Regions from separate parts of the Anaerobacillus sp. ABD4_527 genome, predicted to be linked through region 3. Evidence: a T-box and tRNA genes for the amino acid it is inferred to sense, from the RefSeq annotation. Region 3 holds a T-box; the other regions hold tRNA genes.

Region 1 (7,858 bases), 970 kb from region 3:
AATTTCCGTTCATTTTCAGTACCTGTTAAAGGATCTTCTTCAAATACGTCTCTTATACACTGAACGAGTTCCATCTCTATTCATTCCCTTCCAATCAAACAGAAACACCCCGCATGCCTCATTACGAGAGCCATTTTGGCGGAGTGTTTTTATCCCAATAAATCTTCCCAACTTCATGATGCTCACTGAAATTATCTTTTTCGTCGTGATAATGAAAGTTAAACCAGTATCCATCCTGAGGTGGATGGTCTCTTCTCACATGAAACCTCATCAAGTCATTCCCTGTTTTCTCGTTGTACACGTGCATGATACGTTCACCATAACCACCAGATGGATTATCAGTCAAACGAAGTGAACGAACGAAATCTACATCTAATTCTTCGACTTTAGATGTAATCACCTCGTTTACTTTCGGAACGATCAAATTTATGTAATCAGACCCAACACGGTTAGCAATCGTGTCGCCAAACTTTCTTATTCCTAATTCTTCAGTTTGTAGTGAAGCATAGGTAATGAATTCTTCTACTACCTCAGATGACGAAGATCGTTCTGCAATCTCAGGCCAACGTAGAGGCTCAATCTCAACTTCTTCAAATGATAATTGAGGAGGCTCGTCCGTTTCAACCACGTGTGAAACGTCTTTTTGGTAGTTAGCTTCAGTCTTTTGTCCAGGTTTAAGATCTTGTAAATACTCTGTTGGTATAACTGTACCAAGCGTAATAACAGCAATGAATGCTACAAAAAGCTTTCTTGACCATAACGGAAAGCGCAATCGTCTACACCTGACTTTCTCAAATAAAAGATTTCTTACATTGTCCCATGAAGACGATGAAAATGCCAGATAATTTTTTAACTATTCTGTTACATGTTTTGAGCGCTTCGTTAAAAGCGCTCATCCACTCAACAAGTAAACATTTCAATGCGATTAAGATCTATTCCTGTATATACCCATCTTCTTCCCGTCCATCGAAATCCAGATACAGATCTTCTGCCAACAAAAACAGGCCAGAACCAGAAGCGATTTCCACCTTTCATCCATATATACGTGTAGCGGTATAAACATCCTCTAATTGCAAACGGATCTACGGCTTGTGTTCCTGCCTGTGCTGACATAGGCATCTGTGGTGTTGTTGATGGCGGACTAGAAGGTGGCTGCATCACTGGCTGCTGTTGACGAGGAGCCTCATAGGTATGAATGTGGTATTCGATGTGTTCATGCTCTTCACTATACATCATTTCCATCCCTTCTCACTTGATATAGACACTGTATGCCCTTCTTAGGTGAGAGGTTCATTTGGACAACAAAAAAAGCACCTCTTTGAGTGTGCTGTCGCTTCATAATCAAATAAAATTATTATAAGAAATGGTGACCCGTACGGGATTCCGACGCGTTAGCTAGTCCTGCTGATTTCTCTTCTTCGAGAGAACTTCTGCAGGGGAACCCTTGGGTGAGAAGCCCGTAAGCTTCTTTGAAATGGTGACCCGTACGGGATTCGAACCCGTGTTACCGCCGTGAAAGGGCGGTGTCTTAACCGCTTGACCAACGGGCCACTAAATTGGAGCGGGTGATGGGAATCGAACCCACGACATCAGCTTGGAAGGCTGAGGTTTTACCACTAAACTACACCCGCAAATGGCGGAGGAAGAGGGATTCGAACCCCCGCGGGCCGTTAAGCCCCTGTCGGTTTTCAAGACCGATCCCTTCAGCCAGACTTGGGTATTCCTCCAATATGGTGGAGCCTAGCGGGATCGAACCGCTGACCTCCTGCGTGCAAGGCAGGCGCTCTCCCAGCTGAGCTAAGGCCCCAAGTATGTATGGCGCGCCCGAGAGGAGTCGAACCCCTAACCTTCTGATCCGTAGTCAGACGCTCTATCCAATTGAGCTACGGGCGCATATCTATATGATTCTAATGGTGCGGGTGAAGGGACTCGAACCCCCACGTCGTAAGACACTAGATCCTAAGTCTAGCGCGTCTGCCAATTCCGCCACACCCGCGTGTGTGGTGCCGGCCAGAGGACTTGAACCCCCAACCTACTGATTACAAGTCAGTTGCTCTACCAATTGAGCTAGACCGGCGAAGTATTTTTATAGAGAAAAAATGGTGGAGGATGACGGGCTCGAACCGCCGACCCTCTGCTTGTAAGGCAGATGCTCTCCCAGCTGAGCTAATCCTCCAAATAAACAGCGACCTCTATATTATATAACTACTTGTCCATTCACGTCAACACTTTTTTTCAAGAACATTGTGTCGAAAAACGTTGTTTATGAGGACAAGATTTATATTATCAATTATCTTACTAGATTGCAATAGTTTTTTTACATAAAAAAAGCAAGGGATATAATCCCCCTGCTTATACTGATGTTTGAACAAGAGTTTTATTTTTCTTTGGAGGCGCACTGCGTTCAGGATATTTCTTGGCTACCACTTCAACATCTACCTTACGATACTCTCGAATATTAGAGGCTTCCCTTAGTAGCTGATCTTCAACATAGTGACGCTTTCGTTTCAATAAAACCCCTCCTCATACTTAGTAACCCCTAGTTACCCTCTTTAGACCAATCATAAACCTGGTCTTTATTACCATATATAAGCTGGTAATGATAGGTAGGATATAATGTATTCCTCTAGAGCACGTATTATGAACGGTCGATTGAAAAATGAAACTTGTTTATTTTTTCACCAGTAGCTTTTTCAAGGAACGTCACTTCTCCTTCGTTAGAGACCATCACGATCGTTTGTGCTCTAGTACCATACTTTTCAGATGTAATATAGATAGGTGACAAAAGTCTTTCCCATTCTAGCGGGATACCTGTGTTTGGAAGATCTTTATCTGGTGCCGGTTCAGCATGATCAAGTAGTTTGAACAGCTGATCAGAGTCAATCTCTTCTGTTTGGTCAAGATAATCTGATAGTTCTCTCTTGATTCGATCCACTTTGGGCCAGCTTGTATTCAACAGGTGATTACTTACAGCATGAATGCCTGACTCAACTTTCCTAACCTCATCCTCACGATTTGAATAGTAAAAGAACTCATTTGCACTACCCACAAACAAGTTGAAACCATTGTAGTGATCTCTTTGTTCCTGCACACTCTTTAAATAATCGTATGGATGAATAGACTGCGTGAGAAATTTGACTGGTAGTTCCCCTCTTGACCGCTCCTTTCGTTCTTCATTAGGCTCTCGATAATTTGTCAATGCAGCAATGTTACCCTCTGTCGTAACACCAAGCCATGTACCTTTTGCTCTTAGGTCTCTTCCAGCTAAAAGGTTAGTATAATCAGCCCAATAATGAGCCCTTTCAGTGGGTCGTTCGTAGAATTCATCTCGATTAGCAATTAAAATGAATGGATATTTTGGATTAACATCGATTGCAACTGCGATTAAACACATACGATTTCCGCCTTCCGATAAGCAGAGGAGCACAGTGTTAACCACTGTGCTCCTTCAACCCTTTATTGTATCAACTTAACCAGCACAAGATGATGAACAGTAACGTTGTTGTGAGTCCAAGCACTCATCACAAACGATGTGTAGTTTATCACACTCTACATTTGCGCAGTTAATGTAAGTGTCTGCATGTGTGCCGCAATGATAGCATGTTCCAACTACCTTAGCATCATCCGTTTGATTTACATCAACAGCTAAGCGATCGTCAAACACAAAACACTTACCATCAAAATATTTCCCCTGTACATCTGGGTCTTTGCCATATGTTACGATTCCACCATGAAGCTGAGATACATCATTAAAACCTTTTTTCTTCAAATACCCGGAAAACTTTTCACAACGAATCCCGCCTGTACAATAAGTGAGGACTTTTTTGTCCTTTTGATCTGATAAGTTCTCTTCGATCCACTCAGGTAATTCACGAAACGCTTTTATATTCGGTCGAATTGCATTTCTGAAGTGACCGATATCATATTCATAGTCATTTCTTGCATCAATAACAATAACATCATCTTGTTCGAGTGCATTCATAAACTCTTTTGGCTCGAGATAATTTCCCGTAAGCTCATTTGGATCGATATCCTCATCAAGACGGAGTGATACGATCTCATTTCTAGCTCGTACGTGCATTTTTTTAAACGTGTGAGCTTCCGCTTCATCGACCTTAAACTCAATGTCAGAAAAACGTGGATCGTTTCTTAACTCTTGCATGTATTGCTCAGTGTATTCTTTTGGTCCTGAGACGGTACCATTTATGCCTTCTTTACCTACGAGTATTCTACCTTTTAAGTCTAGAGACTTACAGAATTTCAAATGCTTTCTAGCAAAATACTCGGGATCTTCAATTTCTACATACTTATAATATAACAGCACTTGATATGCTGAAGCTTCTGATTGCAAGTCAAAAACCACCTTCTGCGTATTCTAAAATCAGTATTAAATCTTACCTGATTTATGATGTGATGTAAAGATGATCCTCACGATGTAAAGTAATCATCCTTTAGTTTTTCCAACTCGATTAAAGAAGCCTCTGCCCATCTCCCACCTTCGTGTTTTAGTTCATTAACTTGTGTGTCTACCGCTTCCTTTAAGGATTCGAGGTAACCCGGGATTTCTTCATCATAGTGGTTGATCGCGGAAATAGGGACAAGCGCTTTTTCGTATTGTGATAGCGCCTTACGCTGGTGAAATAATGGCACGTCGAGCTGCTTCGGGTTGTGCAGGTCCCCTTGTGTTGGGTGCTTGATGACCGCAAGAACCTTTACGACTGCTTTGGGAGATTTCACATCGACGATCTCTCCAATATATCTCCCTGTTTTATAACCTGCTGTAACGATTTCACCTTGTTTAAATGACTTTTTATCTGCCATGATGTCTTCACTCCTTCACCAATGCTTTTACAACCTGATGATATCACAAAATCCTCCAGGGTCTGGAGGATTTCATCTTGTGAATACATGTTTTCCAATTGTCTTAATGACATGTCTGCTTCGAATCCAATCATCAGTGGCTGTTTTTGGATTATAGTAAAACAAAGCCCCTGAGCTTGGATCTTCACCTTTTAATGCTTCATATGCTGCAAGGTACGCCTTTTTTCCAGGTTTCTTGCTATATTGACCGTCAGATACTGCTGTATATGCTCCACTCTGGAAGATAACTTCTTTGATCGAATTAGGAAACTTTGATGAACGAACACGGTTTAGCGTTACAGCCGCAACTGCCACTTTCCCTTCGAACGATTCTCCTCTAGCTTCACCGTTGATCAATCGTGCTAGCATTTCAACTTCTTTTACAGAGTATTTTTTTACTGATAATTGGTCACCTTTTACTTCTTTTACATCATTCATATTATTAATAGGTAGGTTCATTCGTAATGCTACCTGGTGCTTTGTTTCTGGATCAGGTTTTGTCTCTTTAGGAGTATCTAATGCTCGAGTAGGCAGTTTCGTTTCTGCTTTAACCGAAGTAACTGCTTCAACCTGATGTGATTGATAAGAGATCAGATTTATGAAAAGAGTCATAATCATTAACAATGATACATGTTTTTTCACTTCGCCTCACCCTTCCTATCTCTCAAAATCGTCACAGTTAGAAAGGTTAGAGCATATTCATCATCATTTCAATAGGAAATCGAAGGCCTTATTTCCAGAAAACCTTACAACATGAAACTTATTCCACCTTATTTAAGCTCACTATTTGCTAATACTTGCAACGTTAATTCGTCACTAGGTGGATTATGGAGTCCCGCTCGTACGTCTCTATATAAACGTTCAATCTTGTTCTTTTTCATTAAACTTCTACCACCGATTATCCTCATAGAAAGGTCGACTACGTCGATCGCCGCATTTACTGCTTGATGTTTCGCAGCGAATAGCTGTGACTGCATCTTCATTCGCTCTTCAGGATACTTATCCCATTGATCGGCAACAGAATATAGAAAATGGCGTGCACTCAATAGATTTAACGAAATTTGTCCAATCTTATCTTGAATATGAGGCACTTCACTTAATGGTTTATCCAAACTGTTCGGCTGATACGTATTTACAAATTCGATCGCTTCCTGCTTAGCTGCTTCAGCAATCCCAAGGTAAACCGCAGGTATATGCAACAGCCATCCAGGTGGTATCGCTTTCGTTTTCCGCTCTTTGTCATACACTTCTAATAATCGTTCTGCAGGGACATGAACATCTTTAAGAACAAGATCATCACTCCTCGTACCCCGCATGCCAATTACATCCCAAGTTTCTTCAATAGTAACTCCTTCATCTTTCATAGAAATGAGGAAATCGCAAGCTTCCTCACTGTCTTCCAAAGTCGCTTTTACAATCACCTGATCAAGATGAGTACTAAGTGTTGTAAAGGTCTTTCTACCTGTCAAACGATATCCTGAATCAACTCTCTTAGCAATCGTTACAGGTAGCCCTCCTCTCGTAGGGTCCCCTGTCTTTTCTTCTGTTTGAGCACGATTAATGATCGTTCCTTCCACAACATCTCTAGAAAGTCTTCCGAAGGTAATGTCGTTCCACGGTCGTCGGTCGTTTAGATCTTTCAAAATACCAAGATGCCAGCCGATCGAAAGTGCAGTTGCCCCCTCTCCTTTACCTAGCTCTTCTTGAATCAAAACAAGCTCATATAAAGAAAGGTCTTCTCCACCATATTGCTTTGGAACAGGTAGCGCTGAGTAACCAGATGTTCTGAACCGATCTAGAATCGATGTTGGAATATTCGCTTCTTCATCGATTTTCGATGCGAGTTCCTGTAACTCTACACTTAAATCCTGCGCTAAATGATGGAGTTTTTCTTCACGCTCATTACGAATAAATTTTTCTATCAAATTAGTCACCTTCCTTTAGTTGACTACTTATCACCGTTGAATTACGATAAAAGCAAATTAAGTTCTTATATTTAACAGTTCATCGATTCGATTTTGCTTGAAGCCGATAATTACTTCTTCATCGATCACGATTGTAGGCGTAGACATCGAATTATGAGTATTGATCAATTCATCACGAGCCCTTGCATTTTCTTTGATATTAAGCAGCTCATATTCTATTCCATTCACATCGAAATATTGTTTAACAAACTCACACGGCGGACAAGCAGGCTGCGTGTATACTTTTACATTCTTCATAGACGTCACTTCCCTAATAGAATCTTTTCCGTATAAAACATATCACCAGCGTTTCATACTTGCAACACATCTGTTCTTTAAAACGTTTGTTCCCGATCGATGAAGGGAATGATGCCGACAAGTAGTTGAAACTTTTTTTGAAGATAGAACGTATAAGGTATTACATGGTACCCAACTTTTCATTCTTTTGAAGGAGTGACATATATGAACAACTTATCTGAACAAAATGATAGACAACGAGAAAAAGCGGAAGAAATTATCCAGAGCTTTTATAATGAAGATGACTCTGATAAAATCCTACAATCTTTATCAGGATTAGGAGAAGATGCTCAGAGGAACGCAGGTCAATCCTTAGAAGCGTTAAAACGTCCCGTTAAAGGAATGATCGACCAACCAGATAATGATCTTCCTGAAAACCTCCATAAGCTACGGGAGCATGTATCTGAACTAGAGCCGACTTATTTAAAGAAAACTAAATTCAATAAGCTAATGAACAAAGTTCTTGGACGTAATGAAATCGAACAGTATGCAAAAAAGTATAAGACAGTGGAATCTCAAGTAGAGGTTATTGTTGAGTCATTATTAACAGGTAGAGACAAACTTCAAGAAGACAACTTGATGTTGAGAGAACTCAAAGATGTTGCACGTGAAAGAATCGGCGGGTTAGAAGAGCAGATGGAACTTGGACAGACATTGATGACGATGCTTGATGAAGAAGCTGCGAAAGATGAATGGAAGGAAAATCCTCTACCCATTCAAAAAGCTCAACAAAAAGT
Region 2 (7,858 bases), 680 kb from region 3:
CGCGATCGTCTCTCCTACTTGATGAAGTTTAATCAAAAACGAATCTTCCGCCCAATGGTTTAACAGACAAGTAACGTTAATTAAAACGGAGATGAGATGATCGTCTACTCTCATCGCAACACCGAGACTTTTTCTACAATCTAAGAAGACAGGAGCGAATCCTGTCTTCGTTTTTTAATATTTTACAAAAGCTGCGCCAACGATGATGAGTAAGATAAACAGTACGACGATTAAGGCAAAGCCGCTGCCGTTGTTACAACAATAGTAAGGCATACTTGCTCCTGCCACCTGGTTGTATGGCTCATTTGGATATGGTGCATTTCCATAATTCATAGTTGTGATCCCCCTTAGTATCTCTTGCCCTATCACTATATGTATCCGTCTATAAATGATGTGGGCAAGAGCGGAGGGAAGGGGCAGTTTTTAGAAAAGTACCCAACTAGCCACTGAACGTATTGTCCTTACTACGTTGCTGTAAGAAGTTGTTTCGGTAGTCATCTGTAAGTTCTTTAACTTCCTTACTGAGGAATAAGATGGCGATGACGTTAGGGATAACAAAGAGTGCTAACGTGAGATCAACTAGTTCCCATACGAACTGAAGGCCACCGATTGCTCCGACAAATACGGCACAAATATAAACCACCCTCATCACTTTAGAAGCTTTAGACCCGTATAGGTATTCTGCTTGTTTCTCTCCATAGAAGATCAGGACACCGATGGTACTAATGACAAAGATGAGAAGAAGGGAGGAAACGAAAATTGGGCCCCACGTTTCTCCCATCAAGCCAGCAAATGCGTCAGAGACCATATCCGATGCATTCGAAGGTTTTACATCCTTCCACGCTCCAGATACGAGAACGGTGAAAGCAGTAATTGTGCAAAGAACGATCGTATCAATAAAGACACTAAATATTCCCCATAGTCCTTGACGGCTAGGGTGTGGTGTGTGTGCAGCGGAGTGTGCGATCGAAGCAGTTCCCATCCCAGCTTCGTTTGAATATAGTCCTCTCGCAAGACCCCAGCGGACTGCTGCAGCGAACCCAGCACCAGCAAAGCCACCTGCTGCAGAGATCGGTTGGAATGCATGAACAAAAATCAGCTTCATCACTTCAGGGAACTGGTCGATGTTGATTACCATTACACCGATAGCGCCTCCAATGTAAGTTAGGATCATAAACGGTACAATTTTCTCAGCAACAGATCCTATTCTTATAATTCCTCCAAACACTACGATTGAAATAAGAATCATTAGAATGATACCCGTCAACCAGGTAGGGAGACCGAATGATCCTTCTGTTAATGTAGAGATCGAGTTTGTTTGAACCATGACACCCGGTATAATTTCAATCATCAGACCGAATGCAAAGAGCCATGATGCGAATTTCCAGTTAAGTCCTTTACGTATGTAATACATTGGTCCGCCGACATAGACGCCATCTTTGTTTTTTTCTCGATACTTGATACCCAATACGATCTCAGAGTATTTCGTCGACATCCCGATGATGGCAACAACCCACATCCAAAAGATCGCGCCTGGTCCGCCGAACGCAATCGCAACCGGTACGCCAACAATGTTTGTAGCTCCCGCAGTAGATGCCAGAGCAGAGGTGAAAGCCTGAAATGGTGAGATCGTCCCATCACCTTTATCTTTTTCGAAAATTTTACCGATCGTATGTTTCAAGGTGTGGGGGAAGAATATGATCTGAAAAAAGCCGAGTCGGATGGTTAAAAAAAGTCCTCCGCCTAAAAGTAAAATCATCATCGGATAGCCCCATATGAATCCGGAGAACTCCGAGATCGCATTAAGAATCGTTTCCATTCTAATCGCTCCCTACGAATATAGTGTATAACTTTAATATCCAAAAATAGGGAACGTGAAACTTTAATAAGATAGAAGTCTAGAAAACGATAAAAAAAACAGCCGGTTTGACCCGACTGTTTTTTTATTGTGGCTGTTGGCCGTTAAGCTGGTTCTTAACGTGCTGTACTTCTTGCATCTGCGCAGGTGCTGCTGGCTGATAGTACCCTTTTTGCTTCGCATAATGATAAAGATTATACTGCCTTTGTTCATCAGTATCTCTTATTTGTTGAAGCGTCTGACGCAGCTGCTCGTTGTCACATTGTGAAATAACACCGCCATAGTTGATCAGGCTTCCATTTAGAGCTGACAAGTAATCGTTGACCATATCCTTCTCATTCATTACGTTCTCCTCCTTAACCTAAAAAAGACATAAGCTGTTGTTTTGTATTTCTTGCATCTTGCGCATCTTTTTGCAGCATTTGCTTTAGTTCAGGACAAGTACAAGTTTGGGCATACGTATCAAGTTTATTTGCCAGCGTGTCGTGACCACCGATCATGTGGCGAAGGTTTTGCAACTCCAATTCATTCAACTGTTCCATAAAAGTCCCTCCTTCTATTGAATCAATCTTAATATTGAATGTTGAGGGACTTTTTATACGTGTTTACGCGATGATGTTTCGATTGTTGGTGAATTGCTCATACTCTTTAGTAGCCATGATTTCTTCTAATATATGTACAACGTTCCACACATCTTCAAACGACGTATATAAGGAGATCGGTGCAAGACGAATGACGTTTGGAGCTCGAAAGTCAGGAATCACGCCTTTGTTTTTTAACGCTTTGCAAATTCTAGCAGCTTCATTGTGTTCTATACAAACATGGCCACCACGGCGATGGTCCTCTGCAGGGTTAGCTAATGTGAAGCCAAAGCGATTCAGTTTTAAAGCAGTTAACTCCATTAAGTACTTCGTGAGCGTTAACGACTTTTCTCGAATTTGTTCAATGCCGGCTTCAGAAAAAATTTCTAACGAACCAATCAATGAAGCCATACTGAAAATATGAGGTGTCCCGATTTGGAATGCTCCAGCGGTTTGTGCATGATCAAGGTCATGACTCATATCGAATTGAACGTCTTTCTTCGAGCTGAACCAACCTGCAAGACCTGGTTTCTTTCCTAGGTGTTTTTCATGAACATAAAGACCGCCGACACCACCAGGTCCACTATTTAAATATTTGTACGTGCACCATACCGCGAAGTCAACACCCCAATCGTGTAAGTGATGTGGGATAACACCGATGGAATGCGCAAGATCAAACCCTATTATGATGTCTTTATCGTTTGCTGCTCGCGTTATTTTTTTGATGTCGAGTAATTGACCGCTACGATACAAGACAGAAGGGAGGAGGACTAGTGCGACTTCGCTTGTCATCTCCTTAATAATGTCGTCTTCATCGATCGTACGACCATCTGAACTTTGCACTTGAATAAGGTGTTCATCTGGTGATAATCCGTGAAGCTCTAGCTGTGCTTTTATTGCATATATATCTGATGGGAAAGTGAGTGAATCAGCGATGATCTTCGTTTTCTTATCACTTGGCTTGTAAAACGTTGTTAGCATTTGATGGAGGTTAGTGGTGATCGAACCTGTTGTGATCGTTTCATCTTCTTTTGCTCCGATAAGGGGTGCAGTCATCTTGCCAAGCATTTCTGCCATATAAAACCATGGTTGCTCCGCGTCTGTCCAACCATTGATTCCATGCGTTTTCCAATCGTCAATCGATTGGAGTAGAGAAGCTTCAGCTCGTTTTGAGAGAAGGCCAAGTGAATTGCCATCCATGTAAATGGAATGATCCGGAGTATAAAACTCATGTTTGAAGTGGCGTAGAGGGTCTTTTTCGTCTAGCTCTTTTGCATAATAAATGGACTGTGGTACACTCAATTTACTCAGCTCCTTTAGTATCATAATCGTATGGTAAAGAATGAGAAGCTGTCAACGCTTACATCGCCCGATATGAAAAAACTAAATGTTTTTTTGAAATAATGATTGACGGGTTTTGGGTACGGGTGTTATTATATTAATTGTCGCTGAAATGAAAGAAACCACATGCGGGTGTGGCGGAATTGGCAGACGCGCTAGACTTAGGATCTAGTGTCTTACGACGTGGGGGTTCGAGTCCCTTCACCCGCACCAGAATAGATGCGCCCGTAGCTCAATTGGATAGAGCGTCTGACTACGGATCAGAAGGTTAGGGGTTCGACTCCTCTCGGGCGCGCCATTACATAACATAGCGATGAAATCGGGAAGTAGCTCAGCTTGGCAGAGCACTTGGTTTGGGACCAAGGGGTCGCAGGTTCAAATCCTGTCTTCCCGACCATCACATAGCGTGGCGGTGTAGCTCAGCTGGCTAGAGCGTACGGTTCATACCCGTGAGGTCGGGGGTTCGATCCCCTCCGCCGCTACCATATAATTAAATAGTGGAGGGGTAGCGAAGTGGCTAAACGCGGCGGACTGTAAATCCGCTCCCTCAGGGTTCGGCGGTTCGAATCCGTCCCCCTCCACCATCTTTGGGCTATAGCCAAGCGGTAAGGCAACGGATTTTGATTCCGTCATGCGCTGGTTCGAATCCAGCTAGCCCAGCCATTTTGCGGGTGTAGTTTAGTGGTAAAACCTCAGCCTTCCAAGCTGATGTCGTGGGTTCGATTCCCATCACCCGCTCCATTACATAATTTTAATTAAGACTTTTCCAAGAATGGAAAACGTGGTATACTAACTTTCAGTTATCGTATCACACATACTACCATGCGCCTTTAGCTCAGCTGGATAGAGCAACAGCCTTCTAAGCTGTGGGTCAGAGGTTCGAATCCTCTAAGGCGCGTATCTCAAAACCTCTGAGTGGTTACACCACTCGGAGGTTTTATTTTGTGAGCTAAGAGAATGACGAGGAGTTCAAAAGGCGAACATTCACGCAAAAAATGAACCTATTATTAATTTCTACGTAAATTCGCACGCATCTCTCTTGATTTTCCCGCTTAATGTGCTACTATATCCGTAGAAACCTTATTGCAGTAACTGACGACAAATGTGGAAGTAACCACAAGGGAGCTGTAATGAATAAAGCCGGTCGTCTGGGCGAAGAAATAGTGATATTTCTTAACACTGTCTAGGAGGAATCAGTTCATGTCAGAATCCAAATTATTAGATGGAAAAGCAGTCGCAAATCGTGTGAAAGAACAGCTTAAAGAAAGAGTGGAAGCACTTAAAACACAAGGTGTTACGCCCAGCCTCGCAACGATTCTTGTTGGAGATGATCCTTCCTCTGAAACATATGTGCGAATGAAGGGAAATGCATGTGAACGTATAGGAATCGTATCAAAAAAGATTCATCTGCCAGAGGAAACAACCACCGAAACGTTGCTTGAAACCATAGAAGAACTGAACCGCGATGATTCTGTCCATGGTATTTTGCTTCAGCATCCTGTGCCGTCTCAAATCGACGAACGCCTTGCATTTGAGACGATCGCGATCGAGAAAGACGTCGATGGGGTGACGAGTGAAGGGTACGGACAGACTGCTCTAGGGTTTGGTACATACCCATCTTGTACACCTGCAGCAATTATGAAGATTATGGAAGACTATGACATCAATCCTGAAGGTAAGCATGCGGTCGTCGTAGGAAGAAGTCCTATCCTTGGAAAGCCCGTTGGTGCTCTTCTTTTAAATGAAAATGCTACAGTCACAACGTGTCATTCGAGAACTGTTAATTTGGCAACTCATGTTAGACAAGCTGACATCGTAGTTGCTGCCGTAGGAAAGCCAGAGTTCATCAAGGGTGAATGGATCAAAGAAGGAGCGATCGTCCTCGATGCTGGTTACAATAAAGGCAATATTGGTGATGTCGAATACGAAACAGCAAAAGACAGGGCGTCTGCGATTACTCCTGTTCCAGGAGGCGTTGGTCCTGTTACGATCGCGATGTTATTAAAACATACGGTAGATGCTGCAGAAAAATCTGTAACTAGCTAACGAAAAACTCGGGTATGACCCCGAGTTTTTTTATGTAGGAAAGCACATTTCATGAGCATTTTACTAATTGGTTTGGGAATACTGTGTTAGTCTCGTAATGAAAGATCATTAGTGAAGGGAGCATGAATAATGAAATTAGAAGGTAAAGTTGTACTCGTTACAGGCGCAAGCAGCGGAATAGGTGAAGCGATCGCACGTCATTTAGCAGATGAAGGAGCTAACGTGGTACTTGCCGCACGTCGAGAAGAGAAGTTAACTGATCTCGCTCAGTCTTTAAATGATCAATCGAACGGCAAAGCGCTCGTAGTGAAAACGGATGTAACCAAAAAAGAGGACATGGAAAACTTGGTTCAACAAGCGAAAGATACATACGGCAAAGTTGATATGATCATTAACAATGCTGGTGTTATGCTACTTTCGTTCATGAAGAATGATGAAGTGGATCAATGGACTCAGATGGTAGACGTAAACATTAACGGTGTTCTTCACGGTGTTCACGCCGTCTTACCTGACATGCTTAAGCAGAAGAGCGGACACATCGTGAATGTTTCAAGTGTAGCTGGTCACGAAGTATTCCCTTCTAGCAGCGTCTATAGTGCAACAAAATACGCTGTTCGAGCACTATCGATGGGACTTGAAAAAGAACTTTCGAAAACAGGAGTCCGTGTAACAAACATCTCTCCAGGTGCAGTAGAATCTGAACTTACAAACCATATAACTGACGACGAAGTACTAGAAATGTTTAAAGATCGTGCAGCATCGATGAAAAAGCTTCAAGCTGATGATATCGCACGTGCTGTTGTTTATGCACTAACACAGCCTGATTACGTCAACGTTAATGAAGTGGTTGTTCGACCGATGCAATAGGAAAAATTGCGCTACTACACAAAAAAAGCCAGCAAATGCTGGCTTTTATGATTCATTCTCACTCTTTTTATAGATTCGCTCTACAACTTCCTGAAGCGAATCTGGCTTATGGAACTCGATTGGAGAGAAGCCTTTTTCAAACGTAATCGAATCGGCTTCGATCGCAAGTACATATTTTCCATTCACTTTCGCTAAGTGAATACTTTCTCCAAAATCAGACAGCATCGCTTTAACAGATACATGATCGAGCTTAAGCTTCCATTCTACGTCAGGAGATTGTTCCACGATTTGTGAAGTAGCTTCCACTACTTGTTCTGTGGTAAAGTGCTCTTGTAACTCTCTCTTAGGACTCGCCGCCCATTCTTCCATCACCTGTTCGAACTGTTCTTTCTCTTCGCTTTCTGGTTGGAACGTTTCTTGTATGTGGTCCTGAACGATATCCATCGTTTGCGTCTTCACGATTTCTGGCATCGATTTTTCATATTCGACCCACTTTAAGAAGTCTTCGAAATACCGAGCATGTGAGGACTGGTGAACTTTAACTTCTGCGCTATCGATCATGCCCTCTTCAGGCATGTAGGGGTATTGGACAGATTTCATGTTTTTTGTTGTTATGGCCATCTCGATATTTTCTATTAGCGTATCTTCGTTAGTAATTGTTGCCACTTTCGGTTCGAAGTCACATTTCATTATAAAAAGGAACGGATCGTCGAATAGTTTAGTGAGCTTAGCGGATGCAACGATTAATACGCCACCTCGAATCGCGCTCGTATCAAGATACATCTGTACGATTTGATCTGCTTCTGACTCAAAATCATCAGCCGTTTCAGAGTACCTTGCTCTGTGAAATAAATTAAAATTCGGATTAGATGTCAACTCATGACCAGGTTCAACCATAAAACGACCGATCTTAGTAGGAGCTCCTTCAGATTTTGCGTGACGATCAACTTTTCTTTTTGTAATTTTCGCAAGCTCTCCATCTAAAAAAGATTTAAGGGGGCTATCGGTATATGTAACTTCATCTAGCGTTTGAAAATGTTTATACTGTGCTTCTTCATTTTCCTTTGGACCTTCTACGAGGTAAAAGGATAAATAGTTCATAGAAAATTCCATTTTATCACCTGTTTTCTTAATACGTTAATCAAGTATAGGCAAGGAAAATACA
Region 3 (7,858 bases):
GTGATAGAGGAAGAACGTGTTCCAAGGTTAGAGAAATGGTTCAACTCGAATAAAGAAAAGCTACCAGATATGTCTTGGCATGAGTTTTCTGCATGTGCCGGCTCGACCCTCGGCATCTTTTGTCTCGTTTCTTATTCACTTGGTGGAACGATGCCAAAAGGTAGTACAGATCGTATTAAGAAAGGTTATTTTCCATGGGTCCAGGGTCTTCATATTATGCTTGACTATTTTATTGATCAGGAAGAGGATCGTGTTGGTGGAGATCTAAACTTTTGTTTTTATTATCAAGACAATGATGAACTCGCAGCACGTGTAGGGCATTTTATTAAAGAAGCAGATAAGAGTGTGAAAAACCTTCCACATTCGAACTTCCACCGCCTGATTAATAGAGGACTCCTTGGAATTTATCTTGCAGATAAAAAAGTCATGAGACAGAAAGATGTACGGTCGCTTGCTAGAAAAATCATCCAACAAGGTGGGAAGTCGAGTTTGTTTTTCTATTTTAATGGGTGGGTATATAGAAGGATCCATAAGGCTTCTCAGTAAAAAAGGTATAAAAAACGTCTCTTCGTGAGAAAAGTAACCTATAGAAACTTGAAAGGGGACTTCCACAATGAAGAAACGGTATTACGTAGCGGTTGGATCTGGTGAAATTTTAGAAGACCAAGGGGCTTCATCCTATAATTTTGAGATAGATGCTGATGAAGAAGATGTTTTTCATTTAAGTGAACTGTTTGATTTAGCTGATACAGATAGTCGGTTATCACTCTATCGAGCACATGTGCCTACAAATTATCATGAAGATAAGAATAATCATGATTACGATGATCATCTTCAACAGATCTACAGAAAGATCCATGAGCTTGGAACAGAGCGTACAAGAGAGCATATTGAATCGATGGGAATTCTATAAACCAATAGGGACAGCTCAAGCTGCCCCTATGTTTTGCTTATTGCGAGTACATATGGTGGGTTGTTCTTTTGGTTTATAAAACCATATCGTAATACTTGGTAATCACGTTGGTCTAATTCAGATGTGAATTTAAGTACAGCGTCGCTTTCTTTTTTACCTTCTGGATGACCAGAGTAAACGACTACGATCAACAGTCCACCACGTTTTAGTAGTTCTAATATAGAAGAAACGGCTTCTAGCGTATCCTTCGGGTTGGTTACGATCGATTTATCACCACCTGGAAGGTATCCAAGGTTAAAGATCGCTGCTGTGACTTGTCCTTTATCTTTCTCTTCGATGGTGTTTAATACTTGAGCATGGCTGTTGTGAATCAAGTTTACTTGTGAGAAGTGCCCTTCTTTTTCGAGGCGCGCTTTCGTAGCTAGCAATGCTTCCTCTTGGATGTCATACCCATATACCTTACCTTCTTCACCTACACGTTCTGCAAGATAGAGCGTATCGTGTCCGTTCCCGCATGTTCCATCTATGGCGATGCTACCTTTTTCAAGGACGGAATCCAACAGTGTTCTCGTGAAGGGGAGTATCCTTTGTAGTGTCATGTTGTTACCTTTCCTCCTGTTGCGAATTTTCCTTGCCAGGTGTCTCTACGGTTCATTTCATCTCTTATCGCGTTTAATACACCGAACTTATTCGTACTCCACATTGGACCGATCAACAGCTCTGCAGGACCATCCCCAGTTATCCTGTGGATCACCATGTCTTCTGGAATTACTTCTAACTGATCGACTACCAAGTTCACATAAGTATCACGGTCTAAGAAATCGAGCATGCCTTTCTCATACTGCTTAACCATAGCTGTGTTACGCAAAAGGTGTAACAGGTGAATTTTGATTCCTTGTACATCTAATTTTGATACCGCTCTTGCAGTTTCCATCATCATTTCGGGTGTTTCTCCAGGCAAACCGTTTATGATATGTGAAACGACGTTTATATTACGCTTCCTTAATTTTTCTACCCCTTCTACATAGCATTCAAAATCGTGTGCTCTATTGATCAGATCACCTGTATGGTCATGTACTGTTTGTAATCCTAACTCCACCATTAAAAATGTCCGCTCGTTTAGTTCAGCTAAATAGTCCACTACATCATCCGGAAGGCAGTCTGGTCGCGTTGCGATCGAAAGACCAACCACGCCCTCCTGTTGTAATATGACTTCATACTTTTCACGAAGTTCGTTAACTGGTGCGTAAGTATTGGTGAACGCTTGGAAGTAGCCGAGGTACTTCGCATCTTTCCACTTCTTAGCACGAGTACGGTCTTTTATCGTATTAAACTGTGTGACGAGGTCATCTCGTCGATCACCTGCAAAGTCACCAGAGCCACTAACACTGCAAAACGTACAACCTCCGTGTGCAACTTTCCCATCTCTGTTTGGACAATCGAACCCTCCATCTAAAGGTACTTTAAATACCTTATGACCGAATGTCTGACGTAGGAATTGATTGAACGAGTAGTAACGCATGTCAGATCCAAAGTGGTCGGGAAGATGGTTTATTTTCATAATTGGAGCAACTCCTCTTTCGAACGGCGTCCGTCCAGAATAATAATCAAATTTTATCACTTTCAAAAGGCATCTCCAAACCTTTTTAAATGTTTGGGAATATCTGGGTCGTGGTAAAGATTACTATACTCAGATTAAGAGGTGATCGTATGAAGGATAATGAGAAGCGTCATAAAAAAGGTGAAACGAATAATCCAGAACAGCTTCCAGATCAAGAGCGAAATCAGCTCGATGAAGATGTTTCTGAAATGAATGTAGACCCTATTCCACTTGAAGACCTGAAAGAAGAGCAAAAAGAAGAAAAAAATAAACCGAAGTCGAAAGATGACTCAGCTAGTCAAAAGAAATATAGAGAAGGATAACGCACCCAAAGTGGTGCGTTTTACCTTGTTTAGATTTCTTTTTTCCTAATGTATAAACCCCTTTGTGACGGTCTAAAATGATAATGTTCTTGACAATTTTCTGAAGTATTCATACAATACAAACTATATACTGAGATTAAACTGAAAGATTATGATGAGGAATAGTAATAAAGCTTCTATTTTAAGAGAGTTAACGGGTGGTGAAAGTTAACATAGAAACTTTGTGAACTCGCCTTTGAATCGGAATCCTGAAAGATAGTAGGGTGCCCCGTCCGCCTGCGTTAAAGGTTTTAAGTGAGTGCGATTTAGCACTAATCCGGGTGGTACCGCGGGTGATTGTGAATAACAGATTCTCAACCTCTCGTCCCTGTTTATAGACAGGGATGGGAGGTTTTTTATTTTATGGATAGTTGGAAGGAGAGAGCTAGCATGTCTTTTGATCACAAATCGATCGAAAAGAAATGGCAACACTATTGGGAACAGAATAAAACGTTTAAAACGACTGAAGAAGCAGAGGGAGAAAAAGTTTATTTTCTCGATATGTTTCCATATCCATCAGGTGCAGGTCTGCACGTAGGGCATCCAGAAGGATACACAGCTACAGATATATTGTCACGTATGAAACGAATGCAAGGGTACAACGTATTGCATCCGATCGGTTGGGATGCGTTTGGTCTCCCAGCAGAGCAGTATGCTCTTGATACAGGGAATAATCCACGTGAATTCACTCAGCAAAACATCAACACGTTCCGTCGTCAAATCAAGGAACTTGGATTCTCGTATGATTGGGATAGAGAAGTTAATACGACCGATCCAAACTACTATAAATGGACACAGTGGATTTTCACAAAGCTATATGAAAAAGGTCTTGCTTACGTAGATGAAGTTGCTGTGAACTGGTGTCCAGCTCTAGGAACGGTTCTCGCTAATGAAGAAGTCATCGATGGTAAAAGTGAGAGAGGTGGACACCCGGTAGTACGTAAGCCAATGAAACAGTGGGTGTTGAAAATCACGGAGTACGCAGACCGCTTGCTAGAAGATCTTGAAGACCTCGACTGGTCTGACAGTATAAAAGAGATGCAGCGCAATTGGATCGGCAAGTCAGAAGGTGCTGAAGTAACGTTTGAAATCGACGGACATGATGAATCGATCGATGTCTTTACGACTCGTCCTGATACACTGTTCGGAGCAACGTATATGGTTCTAGCGCCAGAACATCCTCTAGTGGATATTATTTCAACTGATTCTGAAGCTGCAAAAGTAAAAGACTATCGTTCAAGTGTGCAAACGAAGAGTGATCTTGAGCGTACAGAACTTTCGAAAGAAAAAACAGGCGTCTTCACGGGGGCATATGCAATCAATCCGATCAACAACGAGAAGCTTCCGATCTGGGTCGCAGACTATGTTCTAATGAGCTATGGTACGGGAGCTATCATGGCGGTTCCTGCTCATGATGAGCGTGACTACGAGTTCGCAACAGCTTTCGACCTACCGATAAAAGAAGTTGTAGCAGGTGGAGATATTTCGAAAGAAGCTTACACGGAAGAAGGGGAGCATGTTAATTCAGACTTCCTGAACGGACTTGATAAAACAGAAGCGATCGCTAAGAGTATCCAGTGGCTTGAAGAAAAGAACAAAGGTAAGAAAAAAACAACATATAGACTTAGAGATTGGTTGTTCAGCCGTCAACGTTATTGGGGAGAACCAATTCCAATCATCCATTGGGAAGACGGAACGATGAGTGCTGTTCCTGAACAAGATCTTCCAGTCACACTACCTGAAACAACAGAGATCAAGCCTTCAGGAACGGGAGAATCTCCACTTGCTAACATTGAGGATTGGTTAAATGTAGTTGATCCAAAGACTGGTATGAAAGGTCGCCGTGAAACAAATACCATGCCTCAATGGGCGGGAAGCTGCTGGTATTATCTTCGTTACATCGATCCAGACAATGATGAGATGTTGGCAGATCCAAAGAAACTTGAAAACTGGCTTCCTGTAGACATGTATATTGGAGGAGCGGAGCATGCTGTTCTTCACTTGCTATACGCTCGTTTCTGGCATAAAGTACTTTACGACATTGGCGTCGTTCCAACGAAAGAGCCGTTCCAGCGTCTACGAAATCAAGGGATGATCCTTGGTGAAAACAATGAGAAGATGAGTAAATCTAAGGGGAATGTCGTTAACCCTGATGAGATTGTTGAAACGCATGGAGCAGACACACTTCGCCTTTACGAAATGTTTATGGGACCATTCGAAGGTTCTATCGCATGGTCAAGCAATGGATTAGACGGTGCTAGAAGATTCCTTGATCGTGTGTGGCGCTTATACGGTGAAGGTGACCTTTCAAAAAGCTCGATCTCAAAAGAAGCATCTGAGGAAGGTCTAGAGCGTGTTTATCACGAGACCGTAAAAAAAGTTACAGAAGACTTCGAGGGCTTGCGTTTTAATACGGCGATCTCTCAAATGATGGTCTTCGTAAACGAAGCGTATAAGCAAGATTCTTTACCCTTCAATTTGATGGAAGGTTTTGTTAAGCTTCTATCACCAGTAGCTCCTCATCTTACAGAAGAATTATGGGAGGCGCTTGGTCACTCTGATACACTCGCTTATGCAAGCTGGCCAACGTTTGATGAAAACAAGCTGACTGTTGATGAAGTAGAGATCGTCGTGCAAGTAAATGGAAAGTTACGTGCTAAGATATCGATCCCTGCAGAAGCATCTCGAGAAGAGATGCAAGACATCGCCATGTCTCACGAGAAGATCGAAGGACAGCTCGAAGGAAAAACGATTCGTAAAGTAATTGCTGTTCCTGGAAAGCTTGTGAATATTGTAGCTAACTAAGTTATTAAAGGAAATCAATGAAGCTAGAGGTCAAAAAGACCTCTGGCTTTTTTGATCTATAAAGGTATCGAACCAAACACTCTTTCTAGTTAAAAATAATAGTATGGGTTATGTCTGTGACATGGTATCACTAGGAACATCTTGTTCAAAAGCTTGCCAGATTGATTTCTTGAATTAAAGATAAAAATGATGTAGGATTGTTTTGGTGAAGAAACCATTCAATGAAAACAATCGTTCAGGAAGGAGTATGTTAAATGAGTAATGAAGTTAAGACGATTACACCTGAAGAGGTTCAAGAGCTACTAAATGAGGGGAAAAACGTATCGCTAATCGACGTTCGTGAGGATGAAGAGGTAGCAGAAGGAAAAATTCCTGTGGCTAAACATATTCGTCTTGGTACTATTCCTGAACGACTTGATGAAATCAACAAAAACGAAGAGCACATCATGATTTGTCGCTCAGGAAGACGAAGCGAGCATGCATGTGAATATTTACAAGAAGCAGGATATGAAGTGAAGAATATGGTAGGCGGTATGATGAAGTGGGAGGGTGAAGTAAAGTAACCCTCCTAAGAAAAGGAGAGAATCCAGATGACACTATGGGGCATGGCTATCGCTGTTGCGGCAATAACGATTGGGTTATGGAAAATCGTTCATCCCTATACGTATTTAAAGCCGATCAATGTTGATCCCTTTGATGATGATAAATACTGCTTGATCGATGTAAGAGATTACATTCTTTCGCACCGTACACCGTATGAGAAAGCAAAGAATATCCCACTTTCTTATCTCGGTAGACAGACAAGGGAAAATGATGTTTGTGATAAAGAAATCGTTGTTCTTGCAGAAGACCGCAAGGCTGCAAGGATGGCTGCAAAAATATTGTTAAAGCAATCGAAGCAGCCTATTTATTACATGACAGTTTCATCATAAACAGGAACGCCTTTGGAAGTTTTTTCTGAAGGCGTACCATTCTACTATTAATCCCACTAAAATTATAGGATTAATTATATTTCCCTATGTAAAAAAATGTCTAGAAGCCTTCCTGTTTTTTGTTATAATAAGGAAAAAGATAACTCAGAGGTGTCGTCATGAGGGCAGAACTTATTCGCGCTATGATGGATTTGCAGGCATTGCGCCAATTTCAACCTGGAAACGGAAGTCGAAATCAGCAGGCAGCCACTCCTTTTCTTGAAATGTTAGAACAGGCTATTTCATACACTTCATCTGATCAGATCGCTACTTATGACAATACATCATTTAAGAAGCAAACACCGGTGGAGTCGTTTAAACCTACTGGGCATTCAACAAAATCACTTGAAATCGATGGGTACATTCAGCAACTCTCAGATGAATATCAAGTGGATTCTAAACTGGTTCACTCCATTATTAAACAGGAGTCAGGGTATAATCCATCAGCGGTTAGCCACGCAGGTGCGGTTGGACTTATGCAGCTTATGCCCGCAACGGCACGTGGGCTTGGGGTAGAAGACTCCTTTGACGCAAAGCAGAATATAGAAGGCGGCGTCAAATACATTAAACAAATGCTGAGTAAATATGATGGAAATACTGAACTTGCTCTAGCAGCTTATAATGCCGGACCAGGAAATGTTGATAAGTATGGTGGGATTCCTCCATTTAAAGAAACGCAAAACTACGTATCGAAAGTTATGAAAAACTATTTAGCATAAAGCAAAGCTGTCTCACACGACTGCTCTTTAGCGGACGTGAGGAGGCAGTTTTTTATTTTTCTAAAAGAATTTTAGGATACTTTGTGAGATACTACATGAAGAGGTGAAGCACTATGAAAGATTTTAAAGGAATGGGTTTAGATGTAAGTTTGGTTGAATCTCTTGAATCACAAGGGATTGAATCACCCACTGACATACAGAAAGAAACAATCCCGGTGATGCTTAAGGGACAGGATGTGATGGCTCAGGCGCAGACTGGAACAGGGAAAACTTTCGCTTTCTTATTACCGATATTAGAGAAGGTTGATATAGAAGCAGATCATGTACAGGCTCTAATCGTTACACCTACACGTGAGCTGGCTCTTCAAATCACCACTGAATTATTGAAACTCGTTAATGGACGGCCTGAAGTAAACGTTCTTGCCGTATATGGTGGACAGGATGTAGAGAAGCAGATATCTAAGCTTAACAAACACGTTCATATTGTA

What was found. A T-box is a leader RNA that pairs with one kind of tRNA and senses whether it is charged. The one in region 3 lies ahead of leuS (leucine--tRNA ligase), so its partner is inferred to be a tRNA-Leu.
Region 1: it encodes a tRNA-Leu, which carries the amino acid that the T-box ahead of leuS (leucine--tRNA ligase) is inferred to sense. The anticodon was not compared.
Region 2: it encodes a tRNA-Leu, which carries the amino acid that the T-box ahead of leuS (leucine--tRNA ligase) is inferred to sense. The anticodon was not compared.

What each region holds. Positions count from the first base shown of each region.
Region 1 is NZ_JBSWXZ010000001.1:479,050-486,907, reverse strand. It holds gene ACXAHI_RS02590 (hypothetical protein) at 1-74, opposite strand, end outside; gene ACXAHI_RS02585 (YpjP family protein) at 122-772, opposite strand; gene ACXAHI_RS02580 (transporter) at 901-1,236, opposite strand; tRNA gene ACXAHI_RS02575 (tRNA-Glu) at 1,476-1,550, opposite strand; tRNA gene ACXAHI_RS02570 (tRNA-Gly) at 1,558-1,631, opposite strand; tRNA gene ACXAHI_RS02565 (tRNA-Ser) at 1,635-1,727, opposite strand; tRNA gene ACXAHI_RS02560 (tRNA-Ala) at 1,732-1,807, opposite strand; tRNA gene ACXAHI_RS02555 (tRNA-Arg) at 1,817-1,893, opposite strand; tRNA gene ACXAHI_RS02550 (tRNA-Leu) at 1,912-1,996, opposite strand; tRNA gene ACXAHI_RS02545 (tRNA-Thr) at 2,002-2,077, opposite strand; tRNA gene ACXAHI_RS02540 (tRNA-Val) at 2,101-2,176, opposite strand; gene ACXAHI_RS02535 (hypothetical protein) at 2,353-2,511, opposite strand; gene ACXAHI_RS02530 (NRDE family protein) at 2,639-3,394, opposite strand; gene trhO (oxygen-dependent tRNA uridine(34) hydroxylase TrhO) at 3,470-4,351, opposite strand; gene kapB (kinase-associated lipoprotein KapB) at 4,429-4,821, opposite strand; gene ACXAHI_RS02515 (cell wall hydrolase) at 4,894-5,502, opposite strand; gene ACXAHI_RS02510 (acyl-CoA dehydrogenase family protein) at 5,631-6,785, opposite strand; gene ACXAHI_RS02505 (glutaredoxin domain-containing protein) at 6,843-7,082, opposite strand; gene ACXAHI_RS02500 (toxic anion resistance protein) at 7,287-7,858, shown strand, end outside.
Region 2 is NZ_JBSWXZ010000001.1:774,625-782,482, reverse strand. It holds gene ACXAHI_RS04075 (YjcZ family sporulation protein) at 175-333, opposite strand; gene ACXAHI_RS04070 (alanine/glycine:cation symporter family protein) at 440-1,819, opposite strand; gene ACXAHI_RS04065 (spore coat protein) at 1,944-2,201, opposite strand; gene ACXAHI_RS04060 (hypothetical protein) at 2,215-2,400, opposite strand; gene kynU (kynureninase) at 2,464-3,765, opposite strand; tRNA gene ACXAHI_RS04050 (tRNA-Leu) at 3,909-3,993, shown strand; tRNA gene ACXAHI_RS04045 (tRNA-Arg) at 4,002-4,078, shown strand; tRNA gene ACXAHI_RS04040 (tRNA-Pro) at 4,101-4,177, shown strand; tRNA gene ACXAHI_RS04035 (tRNA-Met) at 4,189-4,265, shown strand; tRNA gene ACXAHI_RS04030 (tRNA-Tyr) at 4,280-4,364, shown strand; tRNA gene ACXAHI_RS04025 (tRNA-Gln) at 4,369-4,443, shown strand; tRNA gene ACXAHI_RS04020 (tRNA-Gly) at 4,448-4,521, shown strand; tRNA gene ACXAHI_RS04015 (tRNA-Arg) at 4,605-4,678, shown strand; ZMP/ZTP riboswitch at 4,859-4,941, shown strand; gene ACXAHI_RS04010 (bifunctional 5,10-methylenetetrahydrofolate dehydrogenase/5,10-methenyltetrahydrofolate cyclohydrolase) at 4,981-5,826, shown strand; gene ACXAHI_RS04005 (SDR family oxidoreductase) at 5,953-6,693, shown strand; gene ACXAHI_RS04000 (DUF3900 domain-containing protein) at 6,739-7,806, opposite strand.
Region 3 is NZ_JBSWXZ010000001.1:1,454,015-1,461,872, reverse strand. It holds gene ACXAHI_RS07695 (tetraprenyl-beta-curcumene synthase family protein) at 1-546, shown strand, start outside; gene ACXAHI_RS07690 (hypothetical protein) at 614-913, shown strand; gene mnmM (tRNA 5-(aminomethyl)-2-thiouridylate-methyltransferase MnmM) at 940-1,512, opposite strand; gene mnmL (tRNA modification radical SAM protein MnmL/YtqA) at 1,509-2,474, opposite strand; gene ACXAHI_RS07675 (hypothetical protein) at 2,624-2,836, shown strand; T-box leader at 2,979-3,208, shown strand; gene leuS (leucine--tRNA ligase) at 3,266-5,680, shown strand; gene ACXAHI_RS07665 (rhodanese-like domain-containing protein) at 5,935-6,243, shown strand; gene ACXAHI_RS07660 (rhodanese-like domain-containing protein) at 6,271-6,612, shown strand; gene ACXAHI_RS07655 (lytic transglycosylase domain-containing protein) at 6,771-7,370, shown strand; gene ACXAHI_RS07650 (DEAD/DEAH box helicase) at 7,484-7,858, shown strand, end outside.